DNA from 3 places in the Photobacterium atrarenae genome. Region 1 is predicted to be linked to each of the others. Evidence: riboswitches for the same ligand, from Rfam matches in the RefSeq annotation. Region 1 holds a riboswitch; each other region holds the start of a gene.
The links. Region 1 has a riboswitch for lysine ahead of NNL38_RS04650 (Na+/H+ antiporter NhaC family protein). Riboswitches for the same ligand answer to the same signal wherever they lie in the genome.
Positions count from the first base shown of each region.

Region 2: another riboswitch for lysine. It lies ahead of dapA (4-hydroxy-tetrahydrodipicolinate synthase); the one in region 1 lies ahead of NNL38_RS04650 (Na+/H+ antiporter NhaC family protein).
Region 3: another riboswitch for lysine. It lies ahead of lysC (lysine-sensitive aspartokinase 3); the one in region 1 lies ahead of NNL38_RS04650 (Na+/H+ antiporter NhaC family protein).

Region 1 covers NZ_CP101508.1:934,278-944,977, reverse strand. The annotation lists gene hisD (histidinol dehydrogenase) at 1-159, shown strand, start outside; gene hisC (histidinol-phosphate transaminase) at 168-1,214, shown strand; gene hisB (bifunctional histidinol-phosphatase/imidazoleglycerol-phosphate dehydratase HisB) at 1,242-2,312, shown strand; gene hisH (imidazole glycerol phosphate synthase subunit HisH) at 2,312-2,950, shown strand; gene hisA (1-(5-phosphoribosyl)-5-[(5-phosphoribosylamino)methylideneamino]imidazole-4-carboxamide isomerase) at 2,986-3,720, shown strand; gene hisF (imidazole glycerol phosphate synthase subunit HisF) at 3,739-4,512, shown strand; gene hisIE (bifunctional phosphoribosyl-AMP cyclohydrolase/phosphoribosyl-ATP diphosphatase HisIE) at 4,509-5,135, shown strand; gene NNL38_RS04655 (thymidine kinase) at 5,204-5,782, opposite strand; gene NNL38_RS04650 (Na+/H+ antiporter NhaC family protein) at 5,918-7,519, opposite strand; lysine riboswitch at 7,618-7,801, opposite strand; gene NNL38_RS04645 (H-NS family histone-like protein) at 8,170-8,565, shown strand; gene NNL38_RS04640 (lytic murein transglycosylase) at 8,759-9,730, opposite strand; gene NNL38_RS04635 (YcgL domain-containing protein) at 9,739-10,020, opposite strand; gene minC (septum site-determining protein MinC) at 10,243-10,700, shown strand, end outside.
Region 2 covers NZ_CP101508.1:1,306,701-1,317,400, forward strand. The annotation lists gene NNL38_RS06175 (ABC transporter ATP-binding protein) at 1-1,695, shown strand, start outside; gene NNL38_RS06180 (succinylglutamate desuccinylase/aspartoacylase family protein) at 1,864-2,970, opposite strand; gene dapA (4-hydroxy-tetrahydrodipicolinate synthase) at 3,003-3,947, opposite strand; lysine riboswitch at 4,041-4,210, opposite strand; gene NNL38_RS06190 (AzlD family protein) at 4,322-4,630, opposite strand; gene NNL38_RS06195 (AzlC family ABC transporter permease) at 4,627-5,358, opposite strand; gene NNL38_RS06200 (lipoate--protein ligase family protein) at 5,554-6,294, opposite strand; gene NNL38_RS06205 (DEAD/DEAH box helicase) at 6,497-7,921, opposite strand; gene NNL38_RS06210 (nuclear transport factor 2 family protein) at 8,233-9,096, opposite strand; gene NNL38_RS06215 (AraC family transcriptional regulator) at 9,179-10,057, opposite strand; gene NNL38_RS06220 (Na+/H+ antiporter NhaC family protein) at 10,186-10,700, opposite strand, start outside.
Region 3 covers NZ_CP101508.1:291,135-301,834, reverse strand. The annotation lists gene uvrA (excinuclease ABC subunit UvrA) at 1-2,652, shown strand, start outside; gene NNL38_RS01500 (PglL family O-oligosaccharyltransferase) at 2,723-4,501, shown strand; gene NNL38_RS01495 (pyridoxal-phosphate-dependent aminotransferase family protein) at 4,649-5,767, opposite strand; lysine riboswitch at 6,038-6,216, shown strand; gene lysC (lysine-sensitive aspartokinase 3) at 6,329-7,699, shown strand; gene metH (methionine synthase) at 7,777-10,700, opposite strand, start outside.

The DNA of each region.
Region 1 (10,700 bases):
CAGGAATTATCAGCCAGCGGCCTGCAACAACTGGCGCCCACTGTCGTCACCATGGCAGAAGCCGAAGGCCTGGATGCGCACAAACGCGCCGTGACGATCCGGATTGAAAAACTACAACAAGCGCAGCCGGATGACTTGTCGCCGGCCAAGGAAGCCTAACCATGACAATAACCAAACTGGCCCGAAAAACGGTCCGCGACCTGACCCCGTATCAATCTGCCCGCCGCCTCGGCGGCAGCGGGGACATCTGGCTCAATGCCAATGAGTCACCGTTTGCCAATGAATATAAGCTGCAATGTGATCGGCTCAACCGCTATAGCGCCTGCCAGCCACAAGAGCTGCTCCAGGCCTATGCCGACTATGCCAAAGTACCGGTCGAACAAGTGCTGACTTCCCGCGGTGCCGACGAAGGCATCGAGCTGCTGATCCGCACTTTCTGCGAGCCCAATACCGACAGTATTTTGTACTGTCCGCCAACATACGGCATGTACGCCATCAGCGCCGAGACATTCGATGTCACCGCCAAGAAGGTTCCCCTCACCGAGGAATGGCAGCTTGATTTGCCGGCTATCCGCGACAACCTGGACAGCGTCAAACTGATCTTCGTCTGTAGTCCCAACAACCCGACCGGCAACCTGATCAACCGCCGCGATATTGAAGCCCTGCTCGATATGACCGCCGATCAGGCGATTGTGGTGATGGATGAAGCCTATATCGACTTCTGCCCGGAAGCCTCGACTGTCGATCTGCTGGAGCGCTATCCCAACCTGGTGATCCTGCGCACCCTGTCCAAGGCCTTCGCTCTGGCCGGCCTGCGTTGTGGTTTCACGTTGGCCAATCCGGACATTATCGCGCTGATGCTGAAGATCATCGCCCCGTACCCGGTGCCCGTCCCGGTCAGTGACATTGCAGTCCAGGCACTCTCCCCGGCCGGACTGGCCAAAACCAAATTCCAGGTGCTGGATCTCAATGCCAACCGCGCCTATCTCCAGGCTGGCCTGAGCATGCTCGAAGGTGTCACCGTATATGAAGGCTACGGCAACTATCTGCTGGTGCAGTTCCCCGATGCCGAGAGCCTGTTCAGCGCCTTGTGGGATCAAGGCATTATTCTGCGCCGCTCCCCGGTTGAAAACTGTATCCGCATCAGTGTCGGTAACCGTGACGAATGTGAAAAAACCCTGGCCTTTATTCGCAAGCAACTAAGCCAGCGCTAAGCCGGATAAACATCAAAGGAAGAAATTGTGAGCAAGGAAAAAATACTATTTATCGACCGTGACGGCACCCTGATTGTCGAGCCACCGGAAGACTTTCAGGTTGATCGGCTGGATAAACTTCAGTTGGAGCCCTTTGTGATCCCGGCGCTGCTCCAGTTGCAGGACGCTGGCTATACCCTGGTGATGGTCACCAACCAGGACGGCCTGGGCACCGACAGCTACCCGCAACCCGATTTCGATGCCCCGCACCAGATGATGATGGACATCTTCGCCTCGCAGGGGATCAAATTCGAAGATGTGCTGATCTGCCCGCACTTTGAGGAAGATAACTGCAGCTGCCGTAAGCCCAAGCTGGGCATGGTCAAAGACTACCTCCAACAAGGCCGGGTCGACTTTGCCCACTCAGCGGTGATTGGCGATCGGCAAACCGATCTGCAACTGGCGGAAAACATGGCGATTCGCGGGATCCAATACAACCCGCACACCATGGGCTGGCTACAGATCGTCAAAGATCTCACCACCAACCCAAGGATCGCCGAAGTGGTGCGTACCACCAAAGAGACGGACATCCGGGTGAAGGTGAACCTGGATGAAACCGGCGGCAACCAAATCCAGACCGGGCTGGGCTTCTTTGATCACATGCTGGATCAAATCGCCACCCACGGCGGCTTCCGCCTGGAACTGAGTGTCGATGGCGATCTCCACATTGATGATCACCACAGTGTTGAAGATACCGCACTGGCTCTGGGCCAGGCGCTGAAACAAGCGCTGGGCGACAAGCGCGGCATCGGCCGCTTCGGCTTCAGCCTGCCGATGGATGAATGTCTGGCGCAATGCGCGCTGGATCTGTCCGGCCGCCCGTACCTGAAGTTCGAGGCCAAGTTCGGCCGCGAGCAGGTTGGCGATCTCTCCACCGAGATGGTGTCGCACTTTTTCCGCTCCCTGACCGATACCCTGGCCTGTACCCTGCACCTCTCGTCAGCCGGTGACAATGATCACCACATTGTTGAGAGCCTGTTCAAAGCCTTTGGCCGCACCCTGCGCCAGGCAATCCGGGTCGAAGGCAACGAACTGCCGAGCAGTAAAGGAGTACTGTAATGGACACCAACTCTCAGCGTATTGTCATTATCGATACCGGCTGTGCCAATGTCTCCTCGGTCCGTTTCGCCATTGAACGGCTGGGCTATCAGGTCACCGTGAGCAAGGATCCGGCCGTGGTGCTCGCGGCAGATAAACTGTTTCTGCCCGGCGTCGGTACCGCCAGTGAAGCAATGCAGAACCTGCGCGATCGCAACCTGATCGAACTGATCAAACAAGTCGAGCAGCCGATGCTCGGGATCTGCCTTGGGATGCAGCTGCTGGGAACGATCTCGGAAGAGCAGGGCCAGAGCGGCACCGAGCTGGTACCCTGCCTGGGCTTGTGTGACGGACCGGTGAAAAAGATGCAGACCGGCGCGCTGCCGCTGCCGCACATGGGCTGGAATACGGTCACTCCCGTTGCCGATCATCCGCTGTTTCAAGGTATTCCGGCGGGCAGCTATTTCTATTTTGTCCACAGCTATGCGATGCCGGTCTCTGAGGCCGATGCCCCGGCCGGGTATACCATCGCCCGCTGTGAATACGGTCAGCCATTCAGTGCTGCCGTACAGCGCGGAAACTATTACGGCGTCCAGTTCCACCCGGAACGCTCCAGCAAGGCCGGTGCCCAGCTGATCAAAAACTTTTTAACGATGTGACTGAATAACGCAGCGCAAGATCACAAGGATTGAAGATGATTATTCCCGCACTCGATTTAATTGATGGCCAGGTCGTTCGCTTGTTCCAGGGCGACTACGGCCAGGTCACAGAGTATAAAGTCGACCCCGCCGAGCAGTTTCGGTGCTACCACCAGGCCGGGGCCGACTGGCTGCACCTGGTGGATCTGACCGGGGCCAAGGACACTTCGGCCCGCCAGCTGGCTCTGATCCAAAGCTTGCTGCAAAGCACCCCGGCCAAGATCCAGATCGGCGGCGGTGTCCGCACCGAGCAGGACGTGGCCGATCTGCTGGCGGCAGGTGCCCAGCGCGTGGTGATTGGCTCCACCGCGGTCAAGCAGCCTGAGCTGGTCAAAGGCTGGATGGAAAAATACGGCCCGCTGCACATCGTGCTGGCACTGGACGTCAATATTGATGCCGACGGCAACCGCAACGTTGCTGTCTCCGGCTGGCAGGAAGACTCCGGCGTTACCATTGAAGCACTGCTCGATGACTTTCTCACCGTCGGCCTGAAACACGTGCTATGCACTGATATTTCACGTGACGGCACCCTGGCCGGTTCCAATGTCGATCTCTATGTCGACCTGTGTACCCGTTACCCGCAAATCGACTTTCAGTCTTCCGGCGGTATCGGCAGCCTGGACGACATCGCCGCCCTCAAAGGCAGCGGCGTTGCCGGAGTCATTGTCGGCCGGGCCTTGCTGGACGGTAAATTCAGTGCCGAGCAGGCATTCCAGTGCTGGAACAGCTAACCAACGGGGAGAAATCACATGTTAGCCAAACGTATTATTCCTTGCCTGGATGTCCGGGACGGTCAGGTCGTGAAAGGGGTGCAATTTCGCAACCACGAAATCATCGGCGATATCGTCCCGCTGGCCAAGCGCTATGCCGAAGAAGGCGCCGATGAGCTGGTCTTCTATGATATCACTGCCTCCAGCGACGGCCGGGTGGTCGATAAAAGCTGGGTCGCCCGGGTTGCCGAGGTGATTGATATTCCTTTCTGTGTCGCCGGCGGGATCAAATCCGCGGACGATGCCAGCCGCATCTTACAATTCGGTGCCGACAAGGTTTCCATCAACTCCCCGGCCCTGGCCGATCCAAACCTGATCACAGAGCTGGCGGACAAGTTCGGGGTGCAGTGTATTGTGGTCGGCATCGATTCCTACTTCGATGCCGAAAGCGGCAAGTACCAGGTCTACCAGTTCACCGGCGATGAAAAACGAACCCAGGCCACCCGCTGGGAAACCAAAGACTGGGTGCAAGAAGTGCAGCGCCGCGGTGCCGGTGAAATCGTGCTGAATATGATGAATCAGGACGGGGTGCGCAACGGCTATGATCTCGACCAGCTCAACCTCGTGCGCGAGGTGTGTCATGTGCCGCTCATCGCCTCCGGCGGCGCAGGCGAAATGGTCCATTTTACCGATGCGTTTCACCGGGCCAATGTGGACGGCGCGCTGGCAGCGTCCGTGTTCCACAAACAAATCATCAATATCGGTGAGCTCAAAACATATTTGAAACAACAAGGTGTGGAGATCCGGCTATGAGTCAGACGACAAACATAAACTGGGATAAAGTCGGCGGACTGGTCCCGGCCGTGGTTCAGGATGCCACCAGCGGTCAGGTCCTGATGCTGGGCTATATGAATGATGAAGCGCTGAATAAAACCCTCGAAACCGGGCAGGTCACCTTCTGGTCACGTTCGAAAAACCGGCTCTGGACCAAAGGAGAAAGTTCGGGCAATGTGCTGGAACTCGACAGCATCCGGGTTGATTGCGATGAGGATACCCTATTGGTTACCGCCACACCGGTCGGCCCAACCTGCCACCTGGGAACCCCAACCTGTTTTGACAGCAATGCCCCGCTGGTCGGTAACGGAACACAGCCGGCACTGGTGTTTCTTCACCAACTGGAACAGGTCCTGGCTGAGCGCAAAGATGCCGATCCTGATTCTTCCTATACGGCCAGCCTCTATGCCCGTGGCACCAAGCGTATTTCGCAGAAAGTGGGCGAAGAAGGGGTTGAAGTCGCACTTGCGGCGACGTCGGGCGATAAGGCGGAGCTAGTGTGTGAATCTGCCGATCTCTTGTACCACCTGATTGTCCTGCTTCAGGATCAGGGGCTGTCATTGTCCGATATTACGGCCAAGCTTCAGGAGCGCCACAAGTAAACAACAAGTATCGTCCGGATTAAAAAAGCCTGAGTTCGACTCAGGCTTTTTATCTTGGTTGAAGCTGTTTAGCGCTCCAACGCTTCTTTATAGTGGGTCCGGCAAACCGAGACATATCTGTCATTGCCGCCAATCACCACCTGATCGCCATCGGCAATCGCCCTGCCGTGTTCATCCATCCGGATCACCATATTGGCTTTACGACCACAGTGGCAAATCGTTTTCAACTCGACCAACTTGTCGGCCCAGGCCAGTAAATATTGGCTGCCTTCAAACAGCTCTCCGCGAAAATCACTGCGCAGACCATAACACAGGACCGGAATATCCAGCTTATCCACCACTTCGGTCAGCTGATAGACCTGCTTTTTGGTCAGGAACTGGCACTCGTCAATCAAGACACAGTCAATCTTTTGCGTGGCGTTCATACCCTGCAACCGGGCATACAAATCATCGGTATCGTTGTACAGCTCAGCTTCTTCTTCTAACCCAATCCGGGAGCTGACTTTGCCTTTGCCGAAGCGGTCATCAATGGCGGCGGTAAAAATCACCGGGATCATCCCGCGCTCCCGGTAGTTAAAGGATGACTGAAGTAAAGTCGTCGATTTACCCGCATTCATTGCAGAGTAATAAAAATACATCTGGGCCATTCGGCTCCCCGTCTCAGGCAAAAAACTGGCAGAATCCTACAGAAAACCGCCCCGAATTAAAAGTGCCTTCCCCCAAGTACAACAAAGCCCGCAATGAGTGCGGGCTTTTCTCTTCATTGAACTGGGTCGGTGGTGTTAGCTTTTCAGCTTCGCGGCGACGGTCCCCGGACGGCGGGCCAGCCACAACAGCCCCAGGCAAACCAGGATAAAGCTGATCAACGCGGCCATGAAGGCAACTGCAACCGAGCTGGTCATCCCCAGTACCAGGAAACCAATGGTCGAAACAACTGCCACGGACAGAGCATACGGCAGCTGGGTCGCAACGTGGTCGATATGGTGACAACGTGCGCCGGTCGAGGACAGAATCGTGGTATCGGAAATTGGCGAGCAGTGATCGCCAAACACCGAACCAGCCAGCACCGCGCCCAGCATCGGTAACATCAGGGTAATGTCGGCCGCTGCTGCCAGATCACCGGCGATCGGCAGCATGATGCCGAAGGTACCCCAGGAAGTCCCGGTCGAAAACGCCATCAGGCCAGCCAGCAGGAACAAAATCGCCGGGAGCAACATTGGATTCAGGTTGCCCTGAACCAGGGTCGACAGATACTTACCGGTTGCCATGTCGCTGATCACACTGCCGATACTCCAGGCAAACAGCAGGATCAGGATCGCACCAAACATCGACTTGGCACCCAGCCACAAGGTGCGGGCAACGTCCCCCATCGGCAAACGCTGACGGAAAATCGGGACCAGCGAGGCCATCAGGCCGACAAGACCACCATACACCAGCGACGTTCCCACATCCGTATTTTCAAATGCCCCCAGCAGATTGAATGCCTGGCCATCTGCCGCCAGAGCCTGGTATCCGGTAAAGATCATAAAGAAGAAGGTCGCCAGGATCAGCATCACAATCGGCATCACCAAATCACCGACGCGGCCATGCTCGCTTTCTTCAATCTCCAGCTCATCATTCAAATCTTTGGCCATGCTGTCGTCATCGCCTTCATCAAAGCCATGACCGCGGCAAGCTTCAAGCTCATGCTTCTTCATTGCCCCAATATCCAATTGGAACCAGGCCACCACGAAGACCAACAATAGTGCGAAGACAGCATAAAAGTTCATCGGCGCCAACTGCACGAACGCACTCAACGGAGAGTATTCAGTCACCCCATGGGTGACCAGAATGCCGCCAATCAGGGTAATAATATAGGCACCCCAGCTCGATGCTGGCATCAGCACACACATCGGGGCGGCGGTTGAATCGAGGATGTAAGCCAGCTTGGCACGGGAAACATAAAAGCGGTCCGTCACCGGACGGGAAATGGAGCCAACCGCCAGACTGTTAAAATAGTCATCGACAAAGATAAAAACGCCCAGAAAAGCAGCTAATAGTTTTGCGCCCCGCTTACTCTTAATTTTAGTTTGTGCCCACTCGGCAAACGCGCGTGTCCCGCCGGACAAGGTCAGCAACGCCGTCATCATCCCGAGCAACACCAGGAACGCGACAATGCTCATGTTCCAGCTGTTAATGGCACCATCTTCGACGAACAGGCCTTTCGCCGTGGTGCCGATATAACCAGCAGCAGCCGTCACGGAAAAGTCCGCCAGCAGCAAAGCCCCCAACAGAACCCCAAAACCTAATGAAAGTAAGACACGCCGTGTCAGAATCGCCAGACCCAACGCAACCAATGGCGGCAACAATGAAATAGAAGAGTGGGAAAAATCGATAATATTCATGATCTCTACGACAACCGATCCTGGTTGGAGATCTACTGCTGAACACGGTATCTCACCGTGAGAGAAGAGCATAAGAAAAGGACGAGCCTTATTCCGGACCCCACAGTAGCGCTCCATAGTTAATGTAATTATATACTATGGCAGTGTTGCCCCTATTCGGTGACAACCCCAGCAAGCAGGTGTGATAAGCCTCACTTACTTCGGCATTGGCTCCTTTCACTGATCATCACCGGTATCACCCTCAAATCAGCTACTTTTAGACAATGCGCCTCTACCCTTAGTCAAGGAATGGTCAATTCTACGTACTCAGAATGCTTTTGCAACAAGTTAAGATGAAAAAATTACCAACAATAGTGAATAATATTGCCTTAGAGTGCAATAATTAATCAAAAACAGCAATGCGCATAACCCACAATATGAAACACGGCGCAATAAAATAACCTGATTGAGAGCTGAATATTTAGAAAAACGGGACGAAGATCTTCCATTGGCTTTATTAAAAATGAGGATATCAGAACTCAATTAAGGAAATTGAATTCAAGTTTAAATATTTTGTTTGTCATCAGGTAAGTAAAAGTATTATTATTGCAATTATAGATTTGTGACTGCTATTATTATTTAAGATAGCTGATGCCAACAGGAAAATTAAAATGTCTGATGCAATGAAAGCCCTATTTAACCTTCGCAGCCTGCGTGCACTTTCCCGTGAATATACTCTGGAACAGCTTCAGGAAGCACTGGAAAAACTACAAACAGTCGTGACTGAACGTGAAGAAGCTGAAGCTGAAGAGCTTGCAAAAGAAAAAGAGCGTCAGGAAAAACTGAACCAGTATCGTGAAATGCTGCTGGCTGATGGTATCGACCCGGAAGAACTTTTGGCAACTCTGGGCAAAGCGCCAAAAGCAAAACGCGCTGCGCGTCCGGCAAAATATAAGTTTATCGATGAGAACGGTGAAGAGAAAACATGGACTGGCCAAGGCCGTACCCCATCCGCGCTGAAGAAAGCACTGGAAGAAGGTAAGTCTCTGGAAGATTTCGAAATTTAATTTTCGGAACCGATTCGAAAAAGCCTGGTTGAAACCAGGCTTTTTTTTGCTTTGCAGACAGCAAAAGACAGTGCTGCACATTGCGGCTGCCTCACGGCAACCTGAGATGAATAACCCAACACGGTGTCTGTGTATTCTTCACCCTCAGTTGTAATAATAGCCAGACAACAATGACAGCTTTTATTTATTCACTTCAGCGGATCCGATCCGCCAGATGGCTTACGGCCAAGGCAAAATAATGTGAGCGATTCCACTTCAGCAAAGTCTGGTAATTGTTATACACCAAATATGCCCTCCCCTTATTATCATCGGGTTGAATAAGCCATGCCTGAATATCCACCTGAGGCAAGGTCTGCCCATTCAAACGACGCACGCCCAAGCGTTGCCATTCGGCCAGCGAGCGGCCTTTCGATTTCTCCACGCCCATCAAAGAGGAATCAATCCCGTCTGGTAGTTGTACTTGTCGTCCCCAAGTATATTTGTCATCCCACCCGGACTGATGCAGGTAGTTCGCCGCAGAGGCAAAGACATCCGCTTCGCTTTCCCAGATATCAATTTTACCATCATTATTTCCATCCACGGCAAATGACAAAAAGGAAGTCGGCATAAACTGTGGTTGCCCCATGGCCCCGGCCCATGAACCTTTCATTTTTTCCGGCGTAATATGCCCGGCGTCGAGAATTTCTAAAGCCGCCATCACTTGATTACGGAAAAACGCTTCGCGACGGCCTTCATAAGCCAGGGTCGATAATGCCTCAACCACATTATAATTCCCCATCAACCGGCCAAAATTACTTTCTACCCCCCAAAGGGCGACAATAAAGCGCGGCTGAACACCTAACTGCTGCCCAACACGTTCCAAGGCCGAACGATGTTTTCGATAGAGTTCATTCGCCTGAGCCACTTTCCATTCCGGCACCGCGCGGGGGAGATATTGATCGAGCGTGAGTTTACGCTCCGGCTGGTTTTTATCCGCCACGACCGCCCGCTCAATAAAGCGAATTCCCGCAAAAGCAGAGTTGATTATCGACTCTGAAATTCCTTTTTCCCGGGCTTCGACTTTCAATCCATCGACATATTCATCAAATCCAACATCGGCTGCCCACACGGACGTCGACAGACCCAATCCCAAGGCCACCAGGGCCGAAACCAATCGCTTATACATAATCACCTTCAGGTATGTTTCGCAGCTTTATCCGCTTTATACTGTTCCAGTAAGTTAGGCACCGGTGGCGGTACTTGCAGATAATACCCCGGTGTTGAGAGGGATGCTTTCACTTTCTCAACATCAGCCAGCGCCAATTTACGTCCGTTATCCAACTTCAGTACCATCACAAACTGTGGCGTGCCAAATGTAGCCATCAGGCTGTCCGGTACATCACTAAAATCATCTTTCGTCTTGATATAAAGATAGGTATTTTCTTTTTTCGGGCTTTTATAAATTGCACACAACATCAAAAGTCGCCTGTTTGTTTACGGCTTCACCTCACTGAGACCGCAGTTTGACGAGATCATTCCCTTCAATTGCCGCGCTTTGTCTGTGCTGGTGAGAGCCTTGTCTGAAATTCCAACGCTAGAGCAAGGATAGCTTGCTGATACACCCCGGGGAATATAACATGCAAGTATCTATGTGATAACGCGCGGCACGGCTATTTTCGTAACAGTCATTGAACAAGTATGACAAAATCAGCAGAACTTAAAGGGAGTTCCTTTACACTCTCTGCCCTACACCTGGTGGATGGGAACATACAGCAGGCAACGGACTTTCTCAAAGAGAAGGTCGAGCAGGCGCCTAATTTTTTCGCCGCGGCCCCGGTTGTGATTGATATCAGCCAGGCTGGCGACACCATCGACTTCGTCGCCCTACAGTCAGGCGTGAAGGACGCCGGGATGATCCCGGTCGGGATCAGCGGTTGCAAGAGCGCACACCTTCAGGCCCAGGCAAAACAGGCCGGGTTTGCCGTGATGAATGCAGCCCGCCAGGCCAAAGCAGCCGAGCCGGAAATGACCCCGACGAAAATCATCCGTACCCCGGTTCGTTCCGGGCAGCAGATCTACGCCAAAAATAGTGATCTCATCATCATGAACCATGTCAGTGCCGGGGCAGAGATCATTGCAGATGGCAGCATCCATGT
Region 2 (10,700 bases), 370 kb from region 1:
GCGATCGTGGAAGTGATTTTGCTGGGCTTTATGGGTCAGTTGGTCGATATGCTGGCCAACCACACCCCAGAGACTTTGTGGGCGGCAGAAGGCAATACCCTTCTGCTGATGGGCGGCCTGGTGATTGTGGTGATCCCGGCGCTGGCATTCTTTCATTCAATGATCATGCACCAGTCCTTGCTGGGGAACTACCCGATGTCGATCCGCTGGTTGGCGCATCGCTATTTGCTGCGCCAGAGTGTGTCCTTCTATCAGGATGATTTTGCCGGGCGTATTGCGACCAAAGTGATGCAAACCTCGTTGGCGGTGCGTGAAACCGTGATGAAACTGGTCGATGTGTTGGTGTATATCAGTATCTATTTTACGGCCATGATCATTATGATGGGGAACTCGGATTTCTATCTGATGTTACCGATTCTGACTTGGTTGGCGCTCTACATTGCAATTCAGTGCTACTTTGTCCCGCGGATGAAGCAGGTCGCGACTGAGCAGGCCGATGCCCGTTCGATGATGACAGGTCGGATTGTCGACAGCTATACCAATATCGCGACCGTGAAGCTCTTTTCGCATACCAATCGCGAAACCGAGTATGCCGAAAAGGGGATGCAGGGTTTTCTGAAAACCGTATATAACCAGATGCGCCTGGCAACTTGCTTTGTACTGAGTGTCGATGCCATTAACTACCTGTTGTTGTTTACGGTTGCAGCGTTATCAATTGGCCTGTGGATGAATGCAGCAGTCAGTGTCGGGGTTATCGCGGTGGCGATTAGTATTGCGCTCCGAATCCAGGGGATGTCGAAATGGATCATGTGGGAGATCGGTGGGCTGTTTGAGAATCTCGGGACCGTGATTGATGGCATGAAGACCTTGTCGAAGCCGGTGTCGATCCAGGATGTACCGAATGCGCCAAAATTGAACGTAGAAAAAGGAAGCATTGATTATGAGCAGGTCAGCTTCCATTATGGCGAAAAAGAAGGGGTGATCGAAAAGCTGAACCTGTCGATCAAACCGGGTGAGAAAGTTGGCTTGGTGGGGCGTTCCGGTGCCGGTAAATCGACCCTGGTCAACCTGCTGCTTCGTTTCCATGATGTGGAAGCAGGGGAGATCAAAATTGACGGCCAGAATATTTCGCTGGTGGATCAGGATTCGCTGCGCAGCAAGATAGGGATGGTCACCCAGGATACCTCGCTGCTGCATCGCTCGATCCGTGAAAATATTCTTTATGGCCGCCCGGATGCAACAGAAGAAGAGCTACTCAATGCAACACGTCAGGCGCATGCGCATGAGTTTATTGAGCACTTGTCCGACCCGCATGGGAATAGCGGGTATGACGCCCAGGTCGGGGAGCGTGGGGTGAAACTTTCCGGCGGCCAGCGCCAGCGGATTGCCATTGCCCGGGTACTGCTCAAAGATGCGCCGATCCTGGTGATGGATGAAGCGACCTCGGCACTGGATTCCGAGGTTGAATCGGCGATCCAGGAAAGCCTGTATCAGCTGATGGAAGGGAAAACCGTGATTGCGATAGCGCATCGGTTGTCAACGATTGCCCAGATGGATCGTCTGGTGGTGCTTGATGAAGGCAAGATTGTTGAAGAAGGTTCACATCAGGAATTGCTGAAACAGAACGGGATTTACGCTCAGTTGTGGGCACATCAAACCGGCGGATTTATCGGCGAGAGTCTGGAACAGGCGTGATACCAAACCAACTAAATATCTACTTAATTAGCGGTATCAGAGGGCGCTGAAGCAACCTGTGATGATCCAGCTTGTGACAGTTGGCTGTTTGGTGTGCATACGGGAAGCAGAAGCATCCCGTTGCAGTTGAAGTGCTGCCTGAGCACGAGCCGTTATGTGACTTGAAGGCTATAGCCGGAATGTATTCGTCAGCACTTTATAGAGTTCGGTTCCTTGCTGGACGCTGGCAGAGGCAAAATGCAGTACAGGAATACAGTCGCAGGGCAGGGTGATTGTCCGGCTATGGCTGGATTCACCGACCAAAGCATTAAAATGCCACAGGGTTGCCAGCGGCTCACCTGCCGGAAGTTGCTGGTTGAGCTTAGCCAGGTACTCGACTTGCCCCCCGGCCGGGCTGAAAAATGCTTTGTAGTCCTTGAGATAACAGGCCTGCATAGCCGAAGGCTCCGGTTGAACATAGTGTTCAAGCCATAGCCCTTGATGTTGCAGGTAGTTGCAAATGCTTTCGGCATCCTGTCGCGCGCCGGCAACATCCAGGTGCTCCTGTGAACCCAGTTCAATGGTGAAAGCATCAACCATGACCGGTAACTCACGCCCGTGCAGGGCAAAGTGCTGGCTCAACTGCCACCACGGACTAAAGCTGGCTTCATCCATGGCACCGCTGAAATCACTCGGGATCAGGATATTCAGCGGAATATGAAAATGGCGCGCCCGCTTTCTGGCATATTCGGGCACATACAGGTGTTGCGCTGAAATCGGACCGGTATGCAGATCCAGGACAATATCTGCCTCGACGGCCATTTTTTGCAGGTTGAGCGCCAGGTGTTGACCGCACGTCAGTCCCCAGGGGGAAGCCATTCTTGCTTCAAGCTGCTGTTTCAGCCGGGTGCGAAAGGCATCACGGATCTCGCTTTCTTCGGCATCCAGGTAGTCTTGGGTGAAAGGCTCGAGCATACTGTGGTCAAAGTGATACTGGCGGTTCCAGTTGATCCCGGTGACCGGATCAAAGCGGCCTAGGGTAAATTCGCCGCTTTTTTGGTTGATCCCAAGCGGGTTTGCTTGCGGGACCATCACGACATCCCCTTGCGGCGGATATTGGCGAAACAGATTCAACAGCTGATAAATGACCGCATTGCCCTGCACCTCAGCGCCGTGGATATTGGCCTGGATATAGACACGTGGGCCGTTTCCCTGGCCCTGAATATGAATGACCGGGACCTCCATGGGATCGCCGGTGGGTTGCTCACCGACTTTGACTGTTGTGGTTGTGATCATAAGCGACTCTTTATCAGACTCCATCCGTATAGTTATTGGGCCAGGCAGGTGTTCATCCACTGATTAACCTGATGGTTGGCATCGAGTACCGGTGTGAGTTCCGGCAACTCGTCCATGTACAAGGGTGGGCGCAAACCAGCATGGCGCAGACGTCCCTGGTGCTGCATCAGGGCTTTAACCGCAATTGGATTCGCGGCGCAGAACAGGCTGTTGCCCGCGTCTTGCCATAATTGTTTAAAACTTGGTGCTGCTTGGCTCAGAGTTTGCTGAACGTATAAGGCGGTTGCTTCCGGCCAGGCATTTCCGGCCACAGAGACGAGGCCACAGGCGCCGGCCGCAGCAAAATCAACAAACAGGGCATCGTCACCGCAGAAAAATTGCAGGGTGGGCGCTGCCTGGATGTAGCGGGTAAAGGTTTCCACGTTACCACTGGCCTCTTTGACGGCCCAGGCATTCGGGTGTTTGGCAATCGCGCCCAAAGTTTGTGCATCCAGCGCTGCGCCGGTTCGCGACGGCACGTTATAGATCATGCATGGCCAACGGCTGTCATCAAGCAGGCTTTCAAACCACTTTTGCTGGCTGGCCGCGCCGGGCTTCGCGTACAAAGGCACAGGGAGCAGCAGCGCATCGATCGGATAGTCGGCTAAGAATGCCAGCCATTGCCGTTGCTGTTGAAGCTGATAACCGCCAACGCCGACCATCAGGGGAACGGACAATGCCAGTGCGCATACATGACGAACCACGGCTTGTTGCTCTTCTGGGGTCATCGCCAGTGCTTCCCCGGTGCTCCCCAGTAGCAAGATTCCGTTACCGGCGGCGTTTTGCTCTGCGACTAGTTGTGTCAGTGTGTCGAAGTCAATCGATTCATCGTCGTTGAAAGGGGTAATTAAAGCCGTCCATAGCGTTGTCTGGTTGAGTGACGTGGCTTGCGGCGATACCAGATGTTCTGTTGTAGGGAATGAATTTTGAATTGGCATCTCTAATCCGAATGTCATAGTTATCCGTTTAGAGAGCTTGGCATTGCGAAAAAGCCGATGGCTGTGGGCCATTCTTGAAGGCAAAAAAGCACAAACACCAGAAGCTCTCCACCAGCGGTGACAGCCCTGGGGATTCAGCCCCAGTGACCGATAAGCTCTGCTTCCAAATGCAGGCTTACCTCGGCGTTAACCCCCTGATCTGTCTTCAGTGGTATTTGGATACCTCGTACAGACTGCCTGGTTAACGCGCCTCTTCTGATCCCTTGAGAGGGAATGATTCGATTCAACCATCAATGATGACGGGATGTCAATCATCGCTATGACTTTTTATGCGAATCCGGTTGATTTTATTCACCGTAAACCGTGCTTCGGGCTCAAAATTGCCGGGTGAGCGCTGCTGCGACAATGCCTGCCGTAATGGCCGGCAGGGGTTTTTGCCAGATAAACATAATCACCGCCGTCGAGAGTAGCGCAAGCCGGGCACCCAGATCACCCTCAACCGCCAAGGGGGCCAGCAGTGCGACCAGAACAGAGCCGGACATGGCGGTGATAAATTGTTGGATCCGATAGCCAATGGGAATAAATGACATGATAAACACGCCGCCCCAGCGGGTGACGAGGGTGACCAGTGCCATCACTAGAATAATCAGTAACGTACCGCCAAAACTGGTTTCAATGCTCATAATTTTTTCTCCGTCCAAAATGCACCCAGGCTGCCGCCGGCAATGGCACCGACCACGACATGACTGTTCTCAGGTAAAAACCAATAGGCGAGCAGGGATGATCCGGCAGCGATCGCCCAGATAGCAACGATTCGTAGATTTTTCGGACCCACCCCAACCATCGAGAGCAAAAAGCACCCCATGACCATATCCAGTCCCAAGCTAACCGGATCGGAAATGGCATTGCCGAAATACAGCCCCAGCCAAGTGCCGACGATCCAGAATGACCACAGCGCAATCCCCCCGCCCAGTAGCAGGCCAAGGCCGGGCTCCTTACGGCTGAAGGCATTCATCGACATGGCCCAGTTGGCATCCGATGCAAACAGCATCACCCCATAGCGCTTTGCCGGTGACAGCTCGCGCAACCAGGGATAGAGCGTCGCCCCCATCAGCAGGTGCCGTGCGTTGATGGCAAAAACGGTGATCATCATCGGGATGAGGGGCACTTCTGCTCCCCATAGATCTAAGGTTGCAAACTGGGAAGCGCCGGCGAAGACCAGGGCGCTCATCAGCATGGTTGAAATGTTATCCAGCCCGGTTTGGGCTGAAGCAACCCCGAAAGCAATTCCGAAAACGATCACGAAAAAGGAGAGGGGAACCAATTGCGTAAAGCCGTTCCAGACATCTTTGTGGGTGAACTCGTGTAAGCGAGTCTCAGGGATTAAGTCCTGTTGAGCGTCGGTCTGCATGATTATCTTTCTAGTCTGCGTGGTTCGAAAATAGTGTGAATAAGGATCCTGTTCAGCACCAAGCGTGATTTATTATACAATTTGACAGTATCGATGAGAGAGTGCCATGAGTGATACAGATATTCAACAGATTGATAACATGCTTTTCGGGAAAGTGTCATGCCCGGCGATGGCAGTCGCCGGGCAGAGCCGGCTCTAGGCTGAACTCACAGAATTTGCCAATGGCTGAGGCAGGGAAGGGGATTGCAGAAAAGCACTGGTGAGCTGTTGGAACAGGGCATCGACGGCAGGGCGGGATGGCAGGTGGTCAAACAGCGGGGTATGCACATCTGCCAGGATTGGCGCATTGTGGTTACAAATCTGGTTGCACAGTTGCACTGGCTTGATCATTGCGTCCATATTACCTTCGAGCAAAATACAGGCCTGGGAGAGCACAACCTGGCCGCCGCCTCTTTTCAGCAACACCCGCTGCGCGGTTCCCACCACTTTTTTACCATCGATATTGAGGTTGTAATCCCCGTCGCAATAAGAGCCGGGCGTGGCGTGAATATCTACCTTGATACCAAGTTCGGCAAAGAAATGACTCAGAATCCGGCATAAGTTGATATATGCCGTTTTAATATCGTATGGCTGGCTATCCGGCCAGTGATAAATATGGGAGAGGTTGATCACCCCCGGCAGCTGGGGCACCGGCGCGCCTCCGGTTTTACGCGCGACCAGCTGCCAGCCAATGCGCTCCAACTCGGTTTTAAGCAATGGTGTCACCGGCCACTTCTTCCCTGCCGGCAATACCAAGGCCGGACTTTTAGCCTGCCACAGTAGCAACACCTGGGAGAGCGTATTCGCCTGCACCTGCTGCAACAATTCAGCTTCTTTGTTGAACAAGTCTTCAGCGTCAATGCTGAGGTAGCGAATGAGTTTGTTTTTGGTTGCCAACAGTGCCTCCTGAGGATGACATAGCAGAGCCTACTATGCTGGCGGGATTATGGCGTAAAGACAAGCACATTATGAGAGGTTTTACGTACCTTATCTTGCAAATTAAAACATTGGTTGTGATATACGGGGTTTGGAAGTCGGGAACAGATAAGGCAGTTGCCGCTATCGAACAGATAGCGGCAGGATAGACGTCTGTCAGGTGTTACTCGGCTTTTGCTACAGTTTTCCCAGCCGGGCGGCGTCGACGTTGTGGGTTCGGCTTTGCACCTGATTTTTTCGGCGCATTGTTGCCATTGGCGCCACGGTTGTTGCGGGCAGCGCTTCCGTCACGATTCTGGCGGTCGCTATGGCGTTTGTTTTTATCCGTTGGTTGATGGCCCCGAGCGTTTTCTCCGGAGCGTTGACCGTCGCGATGGTCGGCTTTGGGCTTCTTCGGCTTCTTAGGTTTTTTCGGTTTGATCGGGCGCGTATCCAGCTTTGACGCCGGTACCGGGTTGGATGGTTTGAAACCTTCAAGCTCCAGGCGCGGTAGAACCTGCTGGATCAGGCGCTCAATCCCGAACAGATCGGCAGCTTCAGCGGCACAAACTAATGAAATTGCCCGACCTGCTTCACCAGCACGACCAGTCCGGCCAATGCGGTGGACATAGTCTTCTGCGACATTCGGAAGTTCAAAGTTGACGACCTGAGGCAGCTGTGGGATGTCAATGCCTCGGGCGGCAATATCGGTGGCAACCAGCACGCGAATGTCACCGGATTTAAAATCGGCGAGCGCGCGGGTCCGGGCACCCTGACTTTTATTGCCATGAATTGGGGCCGCAGTGATACCTTGTTCATTCAGAAAATGGGACAGGCGGTTGGCACCGCGTTTGGTCCGGCTGAAGACCAGCGTTTGTTGCCAGTTGCCGTCTTTGATCAGCTTCTCCAGCATCGACGACTTTTTCTTCACGTCTGCCGGGTAAACGCATTGCTCGACGGTTTTCGCGGTCGAGTTTGCCGGCGTTACCGAGATTTCCACCGGATTGTTGACCAACCCTTTGGCGAGCTGGCGAATTTCATCGGAGAAGGTGGCGGAGAACAGCAGATTCTGACGCTTGGCCGGTAACAGGGCCAGAATTTTCCGGATATCGCGAATAAAGCCCATGTCCAGCATGCGGTCCGCTTCGTCCAGCACCAGCACTTCCAGCTGGTCAAACTTGACCGCATTCTGGCTGTACAAGTCCATCAGGCGGCCGGGGGTGGCGACTAGCACATCGGCGCCTTTGCGTAGTCGCATCATTTGCGGGTTGACCTTCACACCGCCGAAGACAACCGCTGAGCTTAAGGGCAGATGGCGACTGTACTGCACCAGGTTATCTTGTATCTGGGCGGCCAGCTCACGGGTTGGGGTCAGTACCAATGCCCGGATCTGGTTCCCCTTCGCCTTAGGTCCATTGCTCAAGCGCTCCAGGATTGGGAGTGTAAACGCGGCAGTTTTGCCGGTGCCGGTTTGCGCGGCAGCCATGACATCTTTGCCTGCAACCACAGCTGGAATTGCCTGAGCCTGAATGGCTGACGGTGTATCGTATCCTTTATCCTGAACGGCTTTGAGGATTGGAGCGGAGAGGCCCAGAGAGGTAAAACCCATAAATTTGATTCTCAGTAGTATATGTAACGCAGTAAGTGAGACCGACATAGGATCTCAGTCTGCACACAGCAAGTGCGGTATTTTGAGGATTTTATGGCCAGACAGCAACCTGTAATCGAAGTTTATTGTGCTGGGAACAGAGTGAATCGGATGCCTGTCTTATTTGTGGCTGACTTTTTGTGGCGAGGCTGGTAGGGAAAGCCACCGCTAATGGCTGCTTCACTTCAGCTTTAGCGGTGGTTAAAAGTTGGCGGGGGCCGGCCGACGGTACCAGGTAGGGTGATGCTCGCTGGGGCCCCTTCGGTGGATAGCTAGAAGCCGAATTTACCGTTGCTGTTTTTCCATTGTTTTTTGGCGGGAATAGGCTCGATTACATCCCAATGCTCAACGATTTTGTGGTTGGCGACTCGGAACAAGTCGTAAAACGAGACATGCTGGCCCGCAAACTTGCCTTCACTCACACTCAAGACAAAGTTACCTTCGCCCAAGATGATGTGGTTTTCGGTATAGGTCATTTCGATACCTTGGTCAGCCATTGCTTTCATTGCTCGGCTTAATCCGGCCAAACCATCGGCAATAGCTGAATTATGTTGCAGGTAATCCGTATCTTCGCCATCAATAAAGCGGCCAAGCTGCGCATAATCCCCTTTAATCAGGATGGCATCGACGAAATCAGCAACCAATCGCTTGTTTGGTTCGGTTTGTGCGAGATCTGTAACTTCGGTCGGGCCATCAAGTTGGGTGCGGCCACTTGGATTTGCGGCAGTTTTCGCCGCCAGGTTATCCCAATGCTCTACAATCCGGCCATTTTCAAACCGGAACACATCAAATCCCACTTTTGGGCCAAAGAAATTGTAATCAGTATGGGTAAAGACATAGTTGCCATCTTGAAAAGCACGTTTGACATCGACTTTGGCACTACCTTCAGGAAGAGCTTGAAGTACCTTTCCGAACCCAGCCAGGCCATCGCCGACGGCCAAGTTATGTTGGATATACTGATTAGGATCGACATAACTGATGGCCTGTTGATCGCCGGATTCAATACTATTGAGAAGCGCGACAGCTTTCTCCTTGTTAGATAGGCCGGTCATTCCATCCTCTGCCGATATCTGGCTGGAGCAAGCCGTGCATACCATCACTGTTGCTGCCAAAACTGCTGAAATACCTGTTTTCATCATTGAACTCCTGCTATTTGGAATCAGGAGATGGTAATGAAAAGTACGATGGCCCACATGGTCAGTACCGGTAGGATAATGGTTAATGCCGAACCATATACTGCTTCTGGAAACGTGATGGTGTCAGCAAGGTGTGCTTTTTAAAATACTTGACGAAATTACTGGCATCTTCAAAGCCGAATTCATAGGCCAGCTGCTGGATGGGGGAGCCATCCAGAACCAAGCGTCTTTTGGCCTCCAAAATGGTGTAGGCATCGATCAGTTGTTTAGCGGTTTGGTTGGTCGCCAGTTTGCAGATCTGGTTTAAGGTTTTATAGGTTGTATGCAATTGCGCAGCATAGCGGGTGGCATCCCGGGTGTGCTGAAATTGTTGTTCGAGAAGTTCGATAAAGCGGGAAAATTTGTCGAGCTGATCTTTGTTTAATGTATCGTGGCAGTTTTCCGGCTTGACTCTGCGCAGAGTCAAGAACAGGGCAGAAAACAGAAACATGGCTATCAGCGGGTCCGGCTCCTGATGGCGAAGCTCTTTGACCATCTCATTCAGAAGGTTTTGACAGCTCCTCAGTACTTCAGGAGCTGGGGTGAAAACAGGTTGGTAAGCGTACGCCAGATGGGTTGGCGTAAACTCCGGCAGCCGCATGTTGGCCAGTGCCTGATCAATAAAAGCCTGAGTAAATAGCATGACTTTCCCTTTCAGTTTGTGGCTGAAGTCAAATGCGTGAACCTGGTTTCTTTGGATGGTGATAAATGACCCGGACTGGTATGGGTATTCGTCAAAATCAATCAGATGGTTTCCTGCTCCCTGCTCAATATAAATCAGCAGATTGAAGCTGACCCTGTGCGGCAAGGCCGGATGATGGCTCAGGGCGTCTTTGCGCTGGTAAAGCTCTTCTAAGTCAATAACCTCGATTTCGCGGTTTGCCGTCTTAGCATGATTGAAGCCAACTTCGGGAATGTTCATTGAGTAGGGGGTTGCTCTAGTGATAGTCCGTTCCCTCAGAGTTTAATGGAAGGTGTCGCAATGCTCTAGCGGCGAAACATTGATGATGACGATAGTCCAATACGATCACACCTAAGACGGGTTCCGGCCTAAGCCCACCACCCAGCGATTAAGTAGCAGATCAGGGACAGCAAAGCCACCGCTACTGTGTAAGGCAACTGAGTCGAAAAATGATTTTCCGGGGTACAGCCTGCCGCCGAAGCGGCCACAATCACCGAATCAGAGATCGGTGAGCTCTGATCTCCGAATACTGCACCGGAAATCATGGCAGCAATTATCAGCGGAACGTTGGTGCCGGTACTGACTGCCAGAGACACAACAATCGGGGTCATAATACTCACGGTGGCACCGGAGCTGCCGGTTGAGAATGAAATGAGGATACAAGCGACAAAAACAGCAGCCGGAACCAGCCATACCGGCAACTCGCCGGAGAAGTAGCTTGCCAGATATTTTCCGGTGCCCAGCTCGCCCGTTACCCTGCTCAGGGAGAAGGCCAGGGTCAGGATGATCGCGGCAGGTAGCATGTTTTGCATGCCCTGGATGCACCATTCCACATACTGGCCGATGGGGACTCGCCGGGTCAGGAAATAGCTCCCGGAGCCGA
Region 3 (10,700 bases), 640 kb from region 1:
AAACCGGATGTCGACCACATTGAAGGCTTGTCTCCGGCCATCTCCATTGAACAGAAGTCAACTTCCCATAATCCGCGCTCGACCGTCGGCACCATCACCGAAGTCTATGATTACCTGCGGCTGCTCTATGCCCGGGTCGGCGAGCCGCGCTGTCCGACCCACAACGTTGCCCTGGCGGCGCAGACCATCAGCCAGATGGTGGATCAGGTCCTGACCCTGCCCGAAGGCAGCAAAATGATGTTGCTGGCACCGATTGTCAAAGAGCGCAAGGGGGAGCACGTCAAGACCCTGGCAAACCTGGCTGCCCAAGGCTATATCCGCGCCCGGATCGACGGCGAAGTCTGTGATCTGTCTGATCCACCAACGCTGGAACTGCACAAGAAACACACGATTGAAGTCGTTGTCGATCGATTCAAGGTCCGTGACGATCTGCAGCAACGCCTGGCTGAATCATTCGAAACTGCGCTGGAACTGTCCGGCGGCACTGTGGTCGTCAGCCCGATGACCGACGGCGAGCACGAAGAGATTATCTTCTCTGCCAACTTCGCCTGCCCCCATTGTGGCTACAGCATGCAGGAACTCGAACCGCGCCTGTTCTCCTTCAACAACCCGGCCGGTGCCTGCGGCACCTGTGATGGCCTTGGCGTACAACAGTATTTCGATCCAGAGCGGGTGGTCCAGAATGACACCTTGAGCCTGGCCGGCGGTGCGATTCGCGGCTGGGACAAGCGCAACTTCTACTATTTCCAGATGCTCAAATCGATGGCTGAGCACTATGATTTTGACGTCGAAGCGCCGTTCAACAGCCTGCCGAAGAAAACCCAGCAGGTGATCCTCAAAGGCTCCGGAAAGCAGGAAATCGAATTCAAATATATCAATGACCGCGGCGATATCACGGTCCGTCGCCACCCGTTTGAGGGGATCCTCAACAACATGGAGCGCCGTTACCGCGAAACTGAGTCCAACTCGGTGCGCGAAGAGCTGATGAAGTTTATTTCAACCAAGCCCTGCAGCAGCTGTCACGGCTCGCGCCTGCGCCTGGAAGCCCGTCACGTCTATGTTGCCGATACCACCTTGCCGCAGATCAGCGAAATGAGTATCAACGAGGCGCTGACCTTCTTCAGCAGCCTGTCGCTGGTCGGCCAGCGGGCCAAGATTGCGGAGAAAGTCCTGAAAGAGATCTCCGATCGCTTGCATTTTCTGGTCAATGTAGGCCTCAACTACCTCAACCTGTCGCGCAGCGCCGAGACCCTGTCCGGCGGCGAAGCCCAGCGGATCCGTCTGGCCAGCCAGATTGGGGCCGGCCTGGTCGGGGTGATGTATGTGCTCGATGAGCCGTCAATCGGCCTCCACCAGCGCGATAACGAACGCCTGCTCAATACCCTGACTCATCTGCGGGATCTCGGCAACACGGTGATCGTGGTTGAGCATGATGAAGATGCCATCCGCACCGCCGATCATGTGATCGATATCGGCCCGGGGGCCGGAGTCCACGGCGGCAACGTGATTGCCGAAGGCACCCTGGAAGATATCCTGGCCACAGAAACCTCGCTGACCGGCCAGTACCTCAGCGGCAAGAAAATGATCGCGGTGCCGGAGCAACGGAACGCCATGGATCCCGAACGGACCATCAAACTACTCGGGGCAACCGGCAATAACCTGAAAAGCGTCGATGTCGACATTCCGGTCGGCTTGCTGACCTGTGTCACCGGGGTGTCCGGCTCCGGGAAATCGACCCTGATCAACGATACCTTCTTCAAGATCGCCCACCACCAGCTCAACGGCGCGACGGCCGGTGATGCCGCCCCTTATCGCGAGATCCGTAATCTGGAGCACTGTGACAAGGTGATCGATATCGACCAGAGCCCGATTGGCCGCACACCGCGCTCCAACCCGGCCACTTATACCGGCATCTTTACCCCGATCCGCGAGCTGTTTGCCGGCACCCAGGAGTCCCGCTCCCGTGGCTACAAGCCGGGCCGCTTCAGTTTCAACGTCAAGGGCGGGCGCTGTGAAGCCTGCCAGGGTGACGGGGTACTCAAGGTCGAGATGCACTTCCTGCCGGATGTCTACGTGCCCTGTGATGCCTGTAAAGGGAAGCGCTATAACCGCGAAACCCTGGAGATCCGTTATAAAGGCAAGAGCATTGATGAAGTGCTGGCACTGACAGTCGAAGATGCCCGGGAATTTTTTGATGCAGTTCCCGCAATTGCGAGAAAACTGCAAACCCTAATGGATGTTGGCTTATCTTATATCCGACTGGGCCAGGCCGCGACCACCCTGTCCGGCGGCGAGGCCCAGCGGGTCAAACTGGCGCGTGAGTTGTCCAAGCGCGATACCGGCAAGACCCTGTATATTCTGGATGAGCCGACCACAGGTCTGCACTTCCACGATATCCAGCAGCTCTTGACCGTCTTGCACCGGTTGCGGGATCACGGCAACACTATCGTAGTAATTGAGCACAACCTGGATGTGATCAAAACCGCAGACTGGATCATCGATCTCGGGCCGGAAGGCGGCAGCGGCGGCGGTGAGATCATTGCCACCGGGACCCCGGAGCAGGTGGCTCTGGTCGACGGCTCCCATACCGCGCGCTTCCTCAAGCCACTGTTACCAGCCGTCAATAAGGCTGAGCTGGCCCAGACCAGGTAATCCCAGCGCCGGCCGAGTGCGCTCAGCCGGCGCCACATCAGGCGAGCAGCGCAACAGGCGGAAAACAACCATGACATTGTTACATGTACAAGGCACCCGGCTGGCCCAAGCAACCATCAGTAAGCCGGTGATCAAGCCCTTTATGACCACGCTCAGCGTGTTGTTCCTTTTTGCCATGCACTACTTCCAGCACAACCCGGGAGGGTCCGGGCTGGCGCTCTCTTTCAACGTGGCCAGCTGGATCCCGCTCAGTTTCGCGATTGCCTTCGGCCTGTTTGAGATCTGCCGACAGAAGATCTGGCGCTATTCGCGGTTAACCCTGCTGCTGTTTGCCTGCTGCGTGTTACTCACCCTGCCCGTGCTCTATCCGAATGCCGAAGGCAGTGCCGCAGCAGGCCGGTTACTGGGGCTGTGGGCCGGATTTCTTTTCTTTGTTGCCCTGCAGCAATTTTCGTTCAGCCTCCAGCAACGCCAGCACCTACTGTGGCTGATCCTCACTGCCGTCTGGCTCCAGGCTCTGCTGGGCTGGTATCAGTTCTTCGGCCTGGAGGCTGACAACCCCATCGGCTACGACACCGTCGCCAACCGCCCATACGGCATTTTCCAGCAACCGAATGTGATGGCCAGCTTCCTCGCGACCGGCTTGGTCCTGTCGGCTTACCTGCTCGCCCGCCTGCCGATGTACCGGGGCCAATGGTCCCTCCGCCAAGCCGGATTGCTGCTCACCCCGGTGGTTACCATCCCAATCCTGGTATTCGTCAGCTCGCGGACCGGATGGCTAGGCGCATTCATCGGCACTGTGCTAATCCTGCCCTATCTGTGCCGTTTTGCCGCCAAAGCACAGTCACGGATGTGGCTGTTGATGGTTGCCCTCGGCCTGAGCCTGTCCTGGTACTTAAGTACCACCGCTCATTGGGCTCCGGCCGAGGATCGCGTCAGCCTGCAGAGCGCGCGCAGTATCCATCTGCCACAGGCTTGGGAGATGTATCAGAAAGCCCCGCTGCTCGGCTATGGTTACGGCAATTTTGAATCGGCCTACCTCACCGAAACCGCCCGCTGGCATCATACCGACCCGACCCAACCGCACGGCTTGGCGGCGCTGGATCACCCGCATAATGAACTCTTGTTCTGGGCCGTCGAAGGCGGCACCCTGCCATTGTTCGGCCTGCTGCTCGCGGCAGCTGCCGTATTCCTGAAAGTGCGCAAAGCACCGCCGGGCACCCGACTGGCCCTGGTCGGGCTATTCTTCCCCCTCACCCTGCACACCCAGCTCGAGTACCCCTTCTATCACTCGCTCGTCCATTGGGTGATTTTTATCATCCTGATCTACTGGGTCGACAACCTCACCGCCAAGTACTATAAGCGGAAACTCCAGTATGTCCTGGCACTTCGGCTGAGCACGCTGTTACTGCCGCTGCTAATCAGTACTTATATGATCACCACGCTCTATTCGGGTTACTGGCTGACCCAGTTCGAGACCTCGCGCCCGCTGGAGATCAGCTACCTGCAGCGCGTCAACAACCCGTGGGCCTGGGAAAACCGCTTTGAATGGGATGTAGCGGTTACCCAGCTGCATCTGGGCGCGGCAACCAACAACCCGGTCCAGATCCAGCACTATATCGACTGGGCCAATACCAAGGCCCGGAAATGGCTACGGCCAGCGCTTTACCAGAATCTGATCGCTGCTTACCAGCTGCTGGACAATCCTGTCCAGGCAGAGCACATCCGCCAGGAAGCCGCATACCTGTTTCCAGCCCATGATTTCAGCCAGACCACCCTCGAGCCTATTTTCGAGGCCAACTGGCAGTCGGTCAGCCAGAGTCTGACGGCCACGCCAGCCCGACCTTAATGTGTGCCTGAGCGAGTGTTGATGCATGGGTGACTTGAGGAAATCGTACAATAAGCCGGGCCGATGCCGTAAAAAGTTGCCAACAAAAAACGGCTACCGAGGTAGCCGTTTTTTGATACTGCGATAATGCGCCGCCTTAGGATTAACTTACTTGAGTGTCGATTCCAGGGCTTTCAGGCACAACGCCACATTTTCACTGCGCGCCGCATAGCCCATCAGGCCGATCCGCCACGCTTTGCCGGCCAGGGCACCCAGCCCGGCGCCGATTTCCAGGTTATAACGCTCCAGCAAGGTCTGGCGCACCTGTGTATCATCGACACCTTCTGGGATATACACCGCATTGAGCTGCGGCAAGCGGTAGGCTTCATCGACCACAAATTCAATCCCGAGCTTCTCCAGCCCGTCACGCAGCTCACGGTGCGCATCCCGGTGGCGCTGCCAGGCACTTTCCAGCCCTTCATTTTTCAGCAGTACCAGCGCCTCATGTAGGGCATACAGGCTGTTGACCGGCGCGGTATGGTGATAGCTGCGCTTGCCTTCTCCGCTCCAGTACCCCAGCACCAGGCTCTGATCGAGGAACCAACTTTGGACCTTGCTTTGACGCTGCTGAATTTTCGCGACCGCACGCTCAGAAAAAGTCAACGGGGAAAGACCCGGCACACAAGACAGGCACTTCTGGCTGCCCGAATACACAGCATCCAGTTGCCACTCATCCACCAGCAGCGGCACTCCGCCAAGCGAGGTCACCGCATCAACGATCGTCAGGCAATCATGCTGGCGGGCCAGCTTGGCAATCGCCTCTGCATCGCTCAAGGCCCCGGTCGAGGTTTCGGCGTGTACAAAAGCCACGATTTTGGCATCCGGGTTGGCTTCCAGAGCCTGAGCCACCAGCTGCGGGTCGACCGGCTCACCCCAGGCATTCTCGACCATGACGGCTTCACCACCGCAACGCTCAACATTTTCCCGCATCCGATCGCCAAACACGCCATTACGGCAGACGATCACTTTCTCGCCCGGCTCGACCAGGTTGACAAAACAGGCTTCCATCCCGGCACTCCCCGGCGCGGAGACGGCAATGGTAAACGGGTTCTGGGTCTGGAAGGCATACTGCAGCAGCTGTTTCAGCTCATCCATCATGCCGATGAACAAGGGATCCAAGTGACCGACGGTTGGGCGGCTCAGCGCCTGCAATACCTGCGGGTAGATATCCGACGGGCCCGGGCCCATCAGGGTACGTTGTGGTGGGTAAAAACTACCAATTGTCATTATTATATCTCCTGGGTAAGCGTTCATGACTCTCTGAGCAGTACCCGCAACCTCTCACGGTTGTCAAAAACCGTCCACCGGAAACGGGCAGCGTCAGGGAATAGCCCAGTATTCAGGGAATTGCTCCCGGACGCAACCCTGCCACCTTTCGGCGACAGCAATTGCATTTTCCCCGCATAATTTTTCATTCGGCCATTGACAAGCCACCGTTAAATCCGCTTCAATGAAGAACGTTTTTTGTTCACCCTGATGATCAAACTGTCATTAGGAAAAAACAGAAGAGGAGCGTTACCCAGGTAACCAGGATGCGGGGCCCCACCCCAAGGCATCCTGGCAAGGGGGAGTAACGCCGAGATACTGCCGGACAGGGGATCGGCAGTGTCGGCCAGCAAGGCTGAATCCTTCTGGCTGTCACCTTTCATTGCGAAAGGTGGGGAGCTTCTGGTTGTAGCGCGATCTATCCGTCTCACCGATTTGCTCTCCTGACTATTGGATGTCGGGAATGAACCTCCCGAGTCAATCCCTACGTTCATCACTATTACTGATATTGGGAGACTTGCTTTGAACCCTGTAGATAACGCTGCCGCCCTCACCGTCGCCAAATTTGGCGGCACCAGCGTCGCTGACTTTACCGCCATGCACCGCAGTGCGATGATCATCAAACATAACCCGGCGGCCCGGGTGGTGCTGATCAGCGCATGTTCAGGAGTGACGAACTTACTGGTCGAGCTGGCCGGCGGAGTGCCGGATCCAGCCCGCCGCCAGCAGTTGCTCACCCAGCTGAACGATATCCACTACGCCGTGCTCAATGAGTTGGATGCACCGGACCCGATCACGCCGGCGATCAATGCCCTGCTGGACAGCGTTGCAACCCTGGCAGCGCAGGCGGCTACCCAGCCCGGCGCTCAGCTAACCGATCAACTGGTTGCCAATGGCGAACTCCTCTCGACCTACCTGTTTACCCAGATCCTCTGTGAGCTGGGGGTAAACGCGGTGCGCATCGATATCCGCGATATCATGCGTACCGACAGCCAGTTCGGCAAAGCCATCCCGCAACCGGACAGCATACGCGCGCTGGCAACAAAACATCTTGAGCCGCTGCTGACTCAGCAAGTGGTGGTCAGCCAGGGCTTTATCGGCGCCGATCAGCACGGGAACACCACCACCCTGGGCCGTGGCGGCAGCGACTACAGCGCAGCGCTGGTGGCCGAAGCAATCCGGGCCTCCACCCTGGAGATCTGGACCGATGTCCCGGGCATGTACACCACAGATCCGCGGATCACAGCAGCCGCACAACCGATCCGGGAGATCAGTTTCAGCGAAGCCTCCGAGATGGCTAACTTCGGTGCCAAAATCCTCCATCCGTCCACCCTGGTTCCGGCGATCCGCCAGCAGATCCCGGTATTTATCGGCTCTTCCCGGGCGCCGGAGCAAGGCGGAACCTGGATCCGCGACCGGGTCAGCGACGCGCCGCTGTTCCGCGCCCTGGCCCTGCGCTGTAACCAGACCATGGTCACCCTCACCAGCCTGAACATGTTCCATGCCTACGGCTTTCTGGCAGAAGTATTCCGGATCCTGGCCGAGCACAAGATCTCGGTTGATCTGATCACCACCTCCGAAGTCAGCGTGTCCCTGACCCTGGATCAAACCAATACCGGCGGTGGCGCGCCGCAACTGCCTGAAGCGGCTGTTGAAGCACTCAGCCAGCTGTGCCGGGTCGAGGTCGAACAGGGCCTGTGTCTGGTGGCGCTGATCGGCAACCGGATGAGCCAAACCAAGGGTTCCGCCAAGGAAATCTTCGGCTCGCTGGATGACTACAACCTGCGCATGATCTGCTACGGCGCCAGCCCACATAACCTCTGCTTTCTGGTTCAGGAGCAGGATGCCAAGTCGGTGGTCCAGTCGCTGCACCGCCAGATCCTGGAAGCCTGAGCCTCGCAATAAATGACAGAAACAACAAGGGCGCCCCTGAGGCGCCCTTGTTTATAGTGGTCCTTTCAAAGATGGGATTAAGCCGACAGGTTCGGCCCCAGCCATTTCTCCGCTTCAATCAGATCCCAGCCTTTCCGTTCGGCATAGCTGTCACGCTGATCTTCCTGGATCTGGGCGACTGCAAAGTAGCGGGCGTCCGGGTGGGAGAAGTACCAACCCGACACCGAGGCGCCCGGCCACATGGCGTAGCTGGTTGTCAGCGACATCCCGATCGTTTCTTCCACCTTCAGCAGCTCCCACAGGGTGCCTTTCTCGGTGTGTTCCGGACAGGCCGGATACCCCGGTGCCGGGCGGATCCCCTGGTATTTCTCCCGGATCAGATCATCATTCGACAAATCTTCCTCCGGCGAATAGCCCCAGATCTCCTTGCGCACCCGCTCATGCAGGTATTCGGCAAAGGCCTCTGCCAGCCGGTCGGCGACCGCCTGCACCATGATCGCGTTGTAATCGTCCCCTTTGGCTTTAAACGCATCGGCCAGCTCCCGCTCACCAATCCCGCCGGTGACGGCAAAGGCGCCAATCCAGTCCGGCTTGCCACTGTCTTTCGGCGCAATGTAGTCCGATAGGCAGTAGTTGTATCCCTTCGGCTTCTCCGTCTGCTGACGCAGGTTGTGGAGCACCTGGGCAACCTGAGTGCGGGACTCATCGGTATAGACTTCTATATCGTCCCCGATGCTGTTGGCCGGGAACAGGGCACACATACCGCGCGCTTTCATCAGCCCTTGCTGCTCAATCCGATCCAGCCAGTCATTGGCATCAGCAAACAAGCGGCGCGCTTCCTCGCCCACTTCTTCGTGCTCCAATATCGCCGGATATTTGCCCATCAGCGACCAGGTCATAAAGAACGGCGTCCAGTCGATGTATTGACGCAGGGTGGCTACCTCAAAATCATCAAACACATGAGTACCCGGTTTCGCCGGAACTGGCGGCGTATAGTTCGCCCAGTCAATCACCACTTTGTTGGCTCTTGCCCGCGCTAAAGTGACAGGTTTGGTACGCGGCTTTTTGCGGCTGTGCTGCTCCCGCACCCGCACATAATCAGCATCAAGTTTTTCGACAAAGGCCGGACGCAGCTCATCAGAGAGCAGCGAGGTACACACCCCCACCGCCCGCGAGGCATTATTCACATACACCACCGGCTGGTGGTAATTCTGCTCAATTTTCACCGCCGTGTGCGCTTTCGAGGTGGTGGCACCGCCAATCAATAGTGGCAGGTCAAAGCCCTGACGTTCCATTTCCTTGGCCACATGGACCATTTCATCCAGCGACGGGGTGATCAGGCCAGACAGCCCGATAATATCGACGTTTTCTTCCTTGGCAACCTTGAGGATCTGCTCGCACGGCACCATCACCCCGAGATCGATGATCTCGTAGTTATTACATTGCAGAACCACCCCGACAATGTTCTTGCCGATATCGTGAACATCTCCTTTGACCGTTGCCAGCAGGATCTTACCGTTTGAACTTCCGACCTGCTTTTCGGCATTGATGTACGGTTCGAGGTATGCCACCGCCTGTTTCATCACCCGGGCGGATTTCACGACCTGGGGCAGGAACATTTTCCCTTCGCCGAACAGATCGCCGACCACGTTCATCCCGTCCATCAGCGGCCCTTCAATCACTTCCAGCGGCTTGCTGGCATTAGCGCGCGCTTCTTCGGTATCCTCAATAATGAACTCGGTGATCCCTTTGACCAGCGCATGCTCCAACCTTTTCGCCACCGGCCAGGTACGCCACTCCAGTGCTGAAGCATCTTCCTCTTTACCAACGCCTTTATTGGCATATTCCGCAGCCATATCCAGCAAGCGCTCGGTCGCATCATCCCGGCGGTTCAGGACCACATCTTCCACCGCTTCACGCAGTTTCTCCGGCACATTGTCATAAATTTCCAGCTGACCGGCATTGACGATCCCCATATCCATGCCGCGCTTAAAACAGTGGTAAAGGAACACGGCGTGGATCGCTTCACGGACATAGTTATTACCGCGGAAGGAGAAGGACACATTCGACACCCCACCGGAGATCATCGCATGAGGCAGATCCCGCTTGATGTCTCCCACCGCTTCGATAAAGTCAACCGCATAGTTGTTGTGTTCATCAATCCCGGTCGCGACGGCGAAGATATTCGGGTCAAAAATAATGTCTTCCGGCGGGAAGCCGACTTCATCAACCAGGATCTGATAAGCGTTGGTACAGATCTCCAGCTTGCGCTCGCGAGTATCCGCCTGGCCAACTTCATCGAAGGCCATCACAATCACCGCTGCGCCGTAGCGGCGGATCAGCTTAGCCTGCTCAATAAACTTGTCTTTGCCTTCCTTAAGCGAGATCGAGTTGACGATCCCCTTGCCCTGGATGCATTTCAGGCCGGCTTCAATCACTTCCCACTTTGAGGAGTCGACCATGATCGGTACTTTGGAAATTTCCGGCTCAGAGGCACACAAATTCAGGAAGCGCACCATGCAGGCTTCGGCATCAAGCATCCCTTCATCCATATTGATATCGATGATCTGGGCACCGTTTTCCACCTGCTGACGGGCCACTTCCAGGGCTTCGTCATACAGCTCCTCTTTAATCAGTCGCTTAAACCGGGCTGAGCCGGTGACGTTAGTCCGCTCACCCACGTTGACAAACAGCGTGTCTTTCTCGATGCTCAGCGGCTCCAGCCCCGACAACCGGCAGGCCACCGGCAGCTCCGGCAACGGACGCGGTTTCACTGCTGCTGTCACTTCGGCCATCTGGCGAATATGCTCCGGCGTAGTTCCGCAACAGCCGCCGACCAAGTTCAGAAAACCAGACTCGGCCCATTCTGCAATATGCTCAGCCATATCCTCTGGTGATAAATCATATTCTCCGAAAGCATTCGGCAAGCCGGCATTGGGGTGGGCAGAAACCGCGCACTCAGAAATACGTGACAGCTCTTCCACATACTGGCGAAACTCAT